Regions from separate parts of the Kitasatospora nipponensis genome, predicted to be linked through region 2. Evidence: riboswitches for the same ligand, from Rfam matches in the RefSeq annotation. Region 2 holds a riboswitch; each other region holds the start of a gene.
What was found. A riboswitch is a leader RNA that binds a small molecule or an ion and turns the genes downstream of it on or off. The one in region 2 is predicted to bind cobalamin.

Region 1 (2,258 bases), on a different contig from region 2:
GACGCCGTAGCGCAGCGGACCGCCCAGCCGCACGCCCAGCGCGCCGGCGAAGGCCGACTCGGCCTGCCCGGCGTTCGGGCTCGGGTGCGCGGAGCCGTCGCGGCGCCAGACGCGCCAGGCGGTGCGCCGCCCGGCGGGCGGCGCGGCCGCCACGGTGAGCAGCGCGGTCAGCCGGGCACCGGGCCAGCCGGCCAGGTCGTCCAGCCGGGCCGCCGCCCAGCCGAACCGGCGGTACTTCGCGGACTTGTGACCCACCATCGCGTCCAGCGTGTTGACGGCCCGGAAGGCGAGCAGGCCGGGCGGGCCCGCCAGCGCGCCCCAGACCAGGGCGTTGACGACGGCGTCGGCGGTGTTCTCGGCCACCGACTCGACCACCGCGCGGGCGATCTGCGCTCCGTCCAGCGCGCTCGGGTCGCGCCCGCACAGGTGCGGCAGCCGCTCGCGGGCCGCGTCCAGGTCGTCCGCGGCGAGCGCGGCGCCGATGGTGCGCGCCTCGCGGGTGAGCGAGGTGCCGCCGAGCACCGTCCAGGTGGCGAGCGCGGCCGTGGCCACGGGGGCCGCGGTGGCGACAGGGGCCGCGCCACGGGTGCGCGCGAGCGCCAGCCGCTCGACGCCCACCGCACCGGCCGCCACCGCGCCCACGCAGAGCGCGGTGTGCAGCGCCCCGGCGCCCCGGTGGTCGCGCCACAGCGCGCGCTCCAGGCGCCCGGCCGCCCGGCCGAAGACGGCCACCGGGTGCCCGCGCCCGGGGTCGCCGAAGCGGGCGTCGGCCGCGTATCCGGCCAGCGCGCCCACCGCGTAGGGAAGGGTTGCCCGCACCGCACCCACCGGCATCAGCCGGCCGGCGGGACGGCGGGCGGGAGGGTGGGTGGAGCGGCCGGGCCGGGCCGTGGCGGGGCGGGCAGCATCAGGATGTGTCCTCACTCAGGGTCCGCGCCCTGGATCGACGAACCGGGGGCGAGAGTCTCCTGGCTCCCCGGGTAGCTGACACACCCTCGGGCCTTCCAACGATCCTGTGGCGGACCGCCGTGACCATGACGTCGAGCGTGCTCCCCGGTGACAGTGGCGGGACCGCGCCGGATTCGCACCGGCTTCCTCTCTGTGCCTCCGTATGGCCCGTGGATCCCATCACGGCCCGGAACCGGGAGTCAACCGCGCCCCCGGAGTGGTGGATCACACCGGCGGCCCGGTGGCGAACCGTCACCAGGTGATGCCCAGGCCTTCAGGCCGGGGAGGAATCCGATGTCCCACGTGGCGGGTCAGGTGCAGCCGATTCGCCGCCGGGCGGATCGGCGTCCACCATCCGTGACCCCCCGGGGCCCAGATCACCGTGTCCGCTGTCAGTGGTGCGTGGCATGGTGATCGTCAGTCGGATTGGTGTGTGGGTTGCGCCGGGGGTGTCAATGGAGAGCGGGGATGCCGGATTCGCCCGGTACACCTATCGGCTTCGTGTGTCGTCCACCGCCTTGTCCGGCCTCGAAGCCGAATGGGCCCGCTGTCGGTGGGTGTGGAACGAGTGTGTGGCGAAGTCCCGTCAGCGTTCCGTCGCCAACCGCACCCGCCCCGAGGGCGGCGAGAAGGTGACGTGCGGTCCGGCCGAACTGGACCGGATGCTGACCGAGGCCCGTGCCGCCATGCCGTGGTTGCGCGAGGGCGCGAGCGTTCCGCAGCAGCAGATCGTCCGGGACTTCGCGAAGTCCCGGACGAAGGCGCTCAACGATGTGAAGGACCGCCTGCCGATCAAGCGCCGCGCGGGGATGCCGAAGATCAAGAAGAAGCGCGAGGCGCTCCCGTCGATGAACTACACCCGGCGCGGCTTCCGTATCAAGGACGGCCGCTTACACCTGGCGGGCGGAATCGTCCTGATGGTGGTGTGGTCCCGCGACCTGCCCGCCGACGCGAGCAGCGTGCGCGTGTACCGCGACAGCGTCGGCCACTGGTACGCCTCGCTCGTCGTCCCTGTCGAAGCGCAGCCGCTCCCCGCCGTCGGTCGCTGCATAGGCATCGACTGGGGAGTGACGGAGACCGCGACCACCACCAGTGACACCCATGATCTTCCCCACCCGGAGCACGGACGCGACGCGCGGGTGAAGCTGACCCGGTATCAGCGGCAGATGGCTCGCAGGAAGCCGGGACGCGGTCAGGGTGCGTCGAAGGGCTACCTTCGCGCGCAACGGAGCACGGCGAAGGCTCACAAGAAGATCGCCCGGCAGCGTCAGGACACCGGCCGCAAGTGGGCCAAGGCCGTCGTGCGAGAT
Region 2 (2,258 bases):
GGGTGGTGGTTGGTTCCACGCTCCGACGCCCTGGATCCAGGACGCCGGCGTGCTCATGGCCTCGACGGTAGACCCGGTCAAGTTCCGGCCACCGGGGGAAACGCCGACGGCCGGCGAAGCCGGGAGCCGACGGAATGTCATCGTGCGGGGCCGCGTGGGCATCCCGCCGGGCGGGCCGGGTATCCCGCTCCGTTGACGCTTCGCGACCGACTCTGGTCAGATGAGCCGATTTCAAACCTTCAGCAGCCAGGGGAAGCCGGTTAAAATCCGGCGCTGACCCGCAACCGTAGGTCCACCGCGAGGTGGACGAGTCGGATTACCTGCGCTGAAGCCGCGTCACCACGAGCGCCGTCGAGGTCTACGGCGCGGTTCGCTCGGCAAGGAGGCCCTGCTCGCCGAGATCACCGGCTACGACCCGCACGCCTTCGGCGGTCACGACCTGGTCGCCGCCCTGGACCAGGCCGTCTGCACCCGGGCCAGTACCGCCCCGGACCCCAGCTGCGCGGCGGCCGGCAACTACACCTATGCGGCAGCGCGCGTGCGGACGGCCGGCGCCCGGGGGCCGGTGTCGCGGGTGGACCGCGGCTCGCATGCTGATCGATTCTCATCCGTCATGCGGACGATTTCCGGCGGCGCGGCCCCGATGGGCCTAGGCTGTGACTCGCAGTCGGTTCGCCCTGTCCGCCAGGCAGGTGCGTCGTAAGAGGGAACCCGGTGGGAATCCGGGACTGCCCCGCAGCGGTGAGTGGGAACGACCGCCGTCACATGCACTGGGCCCCAGCAGGGGCCCGGGAAGCGACGGCCAGTAGGGGTCCGCCTTCACAGGTGGACGCGCCCGCGAGTCCGAAGACCTGCCACTGCCCGCGTGCACCTCGCACGCGGTGATCTCGGTGACCTCGAGGGCGGGTCGGCGGAGCGGGCGGGCCCATCCTGGCGCCGTGCCCGCGCTGTCGTACGTTCACGGCTTCGTGCTCTCCCGGGATCGCAACGCGACTCGCGAAGGAGAGTTCCGTGTCAACGAGTTCCACCACCAGTGCGACCGACGGCCCCGCGACGACCACCGCCGCGCAGACGACCGTGTACGGCTACCCGCGGCAGGGCCCCCACCGTGAACTGAAGAGGGCGATCGAGGGCTACTGGGCCGGCAGGGTGAGCGCCGCCGACCTGCGGACCACCGCCGAGGGCCTTCGCCGCGCCACCTGGCGCCAACTCGCCGACGCCGGTGTCACCGAGCTCCCCACCGGCGACTTCTCGCTCTACGACCACATGCTGGACGCCACGGTCGCCGTCGGGGCGATCCCGCCGCGCCACCGCGCCGCCGTCCAGGCCGACCCGCTGGCCGGCTACTTCGCGATGGCCCGCGGCACCCAGGACCTGGCGCCGCTGGAGATGACCAAGTGGTTCGACACCAACTACCACTACCTCGTCCCCGAGTTGGGACCCGAGACGGTCTTCGCCGCGAACTCCGCCAAGGCGGTCGGCGAGCTCCGCGAGGCCCTCGCGCTGGGCCACCGGGCCCGTCCGGTGCTGGTCGGCCCGCTGACCTACCTGCTGCTCGCCAAGCCAGCCCCGGACGTCGCCGCCGACTTCCAGCCGATCACCCTGCTGGACCGGCTGCTGCCCGTCTACGCCGAACTCCTCGCCGACCTGCGCGCCGCCGGCGCCGAGTGGGTCCAACTCGACGAGCCCGCCCTGGTCCAGGACCGCACGCCCGCCGAACTGAACGCCGCCGCCCGCCTCTACCGCGAACTGGGCGCCCTCACCGACCGCCCGAAACTGCTGGTCGCCACCTACTTCGACCGGGCCGGTGAGGCACTCAAGGTGCTGGCCAAGGCCCCGATCGACGGTGTCGGCCTGGACTTCACCGGCCCCGGCGCCGCCAACCTCTTCGACCTCGCGGCCGTCGGCGGCCTGCCCGGCAAGCGGCTGATCGCCGGCGTGGTCGAGGGCCGCAACGTCTGGATCAACGACCTGGAGAAGTCCCTCACCACCCTGGCCACCCTGCTGGGCCTGGCCGGCCGCGTCGACGTCGCCCCCTCCTGCTCCCTGCTGCACGTCCCGCTCGACGCCGGCGCCGAGCGCGACCTCGACCCGCAGGTCGCCCGCTGGCTCGCCTTCGCCCGCCAGAAGACCACCGAGATCACCGCCCTCGCCCGCGGCCTGCGCGAGGGCACCCACGCCATCACCGCCGAACTCGCCGCCAACCGCGCCGACCTGGCCTCCCGCGCCGCCTCCGCCCTGACCCACGACCCCGCCGT
Region 3 (2,258 bases), on a different contig from region 2:
GGGGGCCGCCGCGCCACGGCCGGTCCCGGTGTCAGTGCCGGCTGCCAGGATCGGGAGATGACGCAGACCCCCGGAACCGAGCCGCTGGCCACCGCCGTCGCCACCTACTGGAACGCCGCCGCCCCCGCCTTCGACGACGAGCCCGACCACGGCCTGCGCGCCGCCGCCACCCGGGCCGCCTGGGCCGCGCGGCTGGCCGGCTGGCTGCCCGCCGGGCCCGCCGACGTGCTGGACGCGGGCTGCGGCACCGGCTCCCTCGCCCTGCTGGCCGCCGCCGACGGTCACCGGGTCACCGGGGTGGACTGCGCCGCCGCGATGATCGACCGGGCCCGCGCCAAGTTCACCGCGGCCGGCCTGCCCGGCACCTTCCTGGTGGGCGACGCCGCCGCGCCGCCCACCGCGCACCGGGCCTTCGACGTGGTGCTGGTGCGCCACCTGCTCTGGACGCTGCCCGACCCGCACGCCGCGCTGCGCGCCTGGGCCGAGCGACTGCGCCCGGGCGGCCGCCTGGTGCTGGTCGAGGGGCGTTGGCGGCAGAGCGCCGACCCCGCGCCGTACGTGCCCGGTGCCGGCGCGTTGCCGTTCGCCGGCGGGGTCGGCGCGCGGACGCTGGCGCAGGCCGTGGAGCCGCTGGCCGCCACCGTGCGGATCGAGCGGCTCGACCAGGAGCCCGCCCTCTGGGGGCACCCGGTGCAGGACGAGCGCTACGCCCTGATCGCCCATCTGTGATCGCTCGGCAACCGCTGCGGCGGGCCGTGGTGGTGCGGCCCGCCGGCTCGCCGGCCGCGGCGCGAGCTTGCTGATCAGGACCGTCGCCGCCTACGGTGTTGTCCGCCGTGGTGTTCGGGAATTCGGTGACGGACCTTCAGGGGTCCCAGACCGGAGCGGCCCTCGCCACTGTGATCAGGGAGTTCCCCCGCCGTACCCGCCGCACTCCGGCGGCGGTCACTGGGCGCGCAAGCGGCCGGGAAGGCCGGGCGGAGGGAGCGTCGGACCTGTCAGCCAGGAGACCGGCCACGGCACCGCGTTACCCATCCACGAGGTGCTGGAGAGGCTGCCCCCGACATGACTCTGCCCGAAACCGCCGCCGCCGCGGCGTCGACGACCGACGCCGCATCGACCCAGGTGCCGGCGGTCTTCCGCTGGCAGCGCAAGGACTGGATACGGACCGGCGGCCTGCTCGCGGTGATCGCCGCCATGCACGTGGTCGCCTTCGGGATCCTGCTGGCGGTGGTGGCGCCGCACCACTACACGATCGGCACCCAGGTCTTCGGCGTCGGCCTCGGGGTCACCGCCTACACGCTGGGCATGCGGCACGCCTTCGACGCCGACCACATCGCGGCCATCGACAACACCACCCGCAAGCTGATGGCCGACGGCAAGCGGCCGGTCTCGGTGGGCTTCTGGTTCGCGCTCGGCCACTCCACCATCGTGGTCGTGCTGGCCGGCCTGGTCGCCGCGGGCGCCCACGTGGTGGGCACGCTCACCGACGACGACTCGGGGGCGCACAAGCTGCTGGGCGTGGTCAGCACCAGCGTCTCCGGCGGGTTCCTCTACCTGATCGCCGCGCTCAACCTGGTCTCGCTGGCCGGGATCTACCGGGTCTTCACGGCGATGAAGGGCGGTCAGTTCGACGAGCACGAGCTGGAGAAGCACCTGGACGGCCGGGGCCTGATGAACCGCGTGCTGGGCCGGCTGACCAAGTCCATCACCCGGCCCGGCCAGATGTACCCGATCGGCCTGCTCTTCGGGATCGGCTTCGACACCGCCACCGAGGTCACCCTGATGGTCATGGCCGGCTCCGGCGCCTCCGCCGGCCTGCCGTGGTACGCGATCCTCTGCCTGCCGCTGCTCTTCGCCTCCGGGATGAGCCTCTTCGACACCCTCGACGGCACCTTCATGAACTTCGCGTACCAGTGGGCCTTCGCCAACCCGGTGCGCAAGGTCTTCTACAACCTCACCATCACCGGCCTCTCCATCGCGGTGGCGTTCCTGATCGGCACGGTCGAGCTGGTCTCGGTGCTGCACGAGCAGCTCGACCTGACCGACCCGGTGACCGGCTGGATCTCCTCCATCAGCCTGAACAGCGCGGGCTACCTGATCACGGCGCTCTTCGTCGCGGTCTGGGCCTGCGCGCTGGGCTACTGGCGCTTCGCCAGGGTGGAGGCCAGGTGGAGCCGCCGAACCGGGCGGTGAGCCCGGCCGGCGGCCTACGGGCAACGCGGGTCAGTGCCAGGTCCAGCTCTGGTTGTCCCAGC

Region 1: it holds a riboswitch for cobalamin, as region 2 does, so the genes downstream of both, ABD323_RS21440 (cobalamin biosynthesis protein) here and metE (5-methyltetrahydropteroyltriglutamate--homocysteine S-methyltransferase) in region 2, are expected to answer to the same signal.
Region 3: it holds a riboswitch for cobalamin, as region 2 does, so the genes downstream of both, nicT (Nickel transporter NicT) here and metE (5-methyltetrahydropteroyltriglutamate--homocysteine S-methyltransferase) in region 2, are expected to answer to the same signal.

Annotation. Positions count from the first base shown of each region.
Region 1 covers NZ_BAAALF010000078.1:19,451-21,708, forward strand. Annotated here, with positions in the region: gene ABD323_RS21440 (cobalamin biosynthesis protein) at 1-834, opposite strand, end outside; cobalamin riboswitch at 962-1,098, opposite strand; gene ABD323_RS21445 (RNA-guided endonuclease InsQ/TnpB family protein) at 1,404-2,258, shown strand, end outside.
Region 2 covers NZ_BAAALF010000024.1:15,042-17,299, reverse strand. Annotated here, with positions in the region: cobalamin riboswitch at 651-873, shown strand; gene metE (5-methyltetrahydropteroyltriglutamate--homocysteine S-methyltransferase) at 1,012-2,258, shown strand, end outside.
Region 3 covers NZ_BAAALF010000340.1:2,011-4,268, forward strand. Annotated here, with positions in the region: gene ABD323_RS39695 (class I SAM-dependent methyltransferase) at 58-729, shown strand; cobalamin riboswitch at 821-1,033, shown strand; gene nicT (Nickel transporter NicT) at 1,066-2,196, shown strand.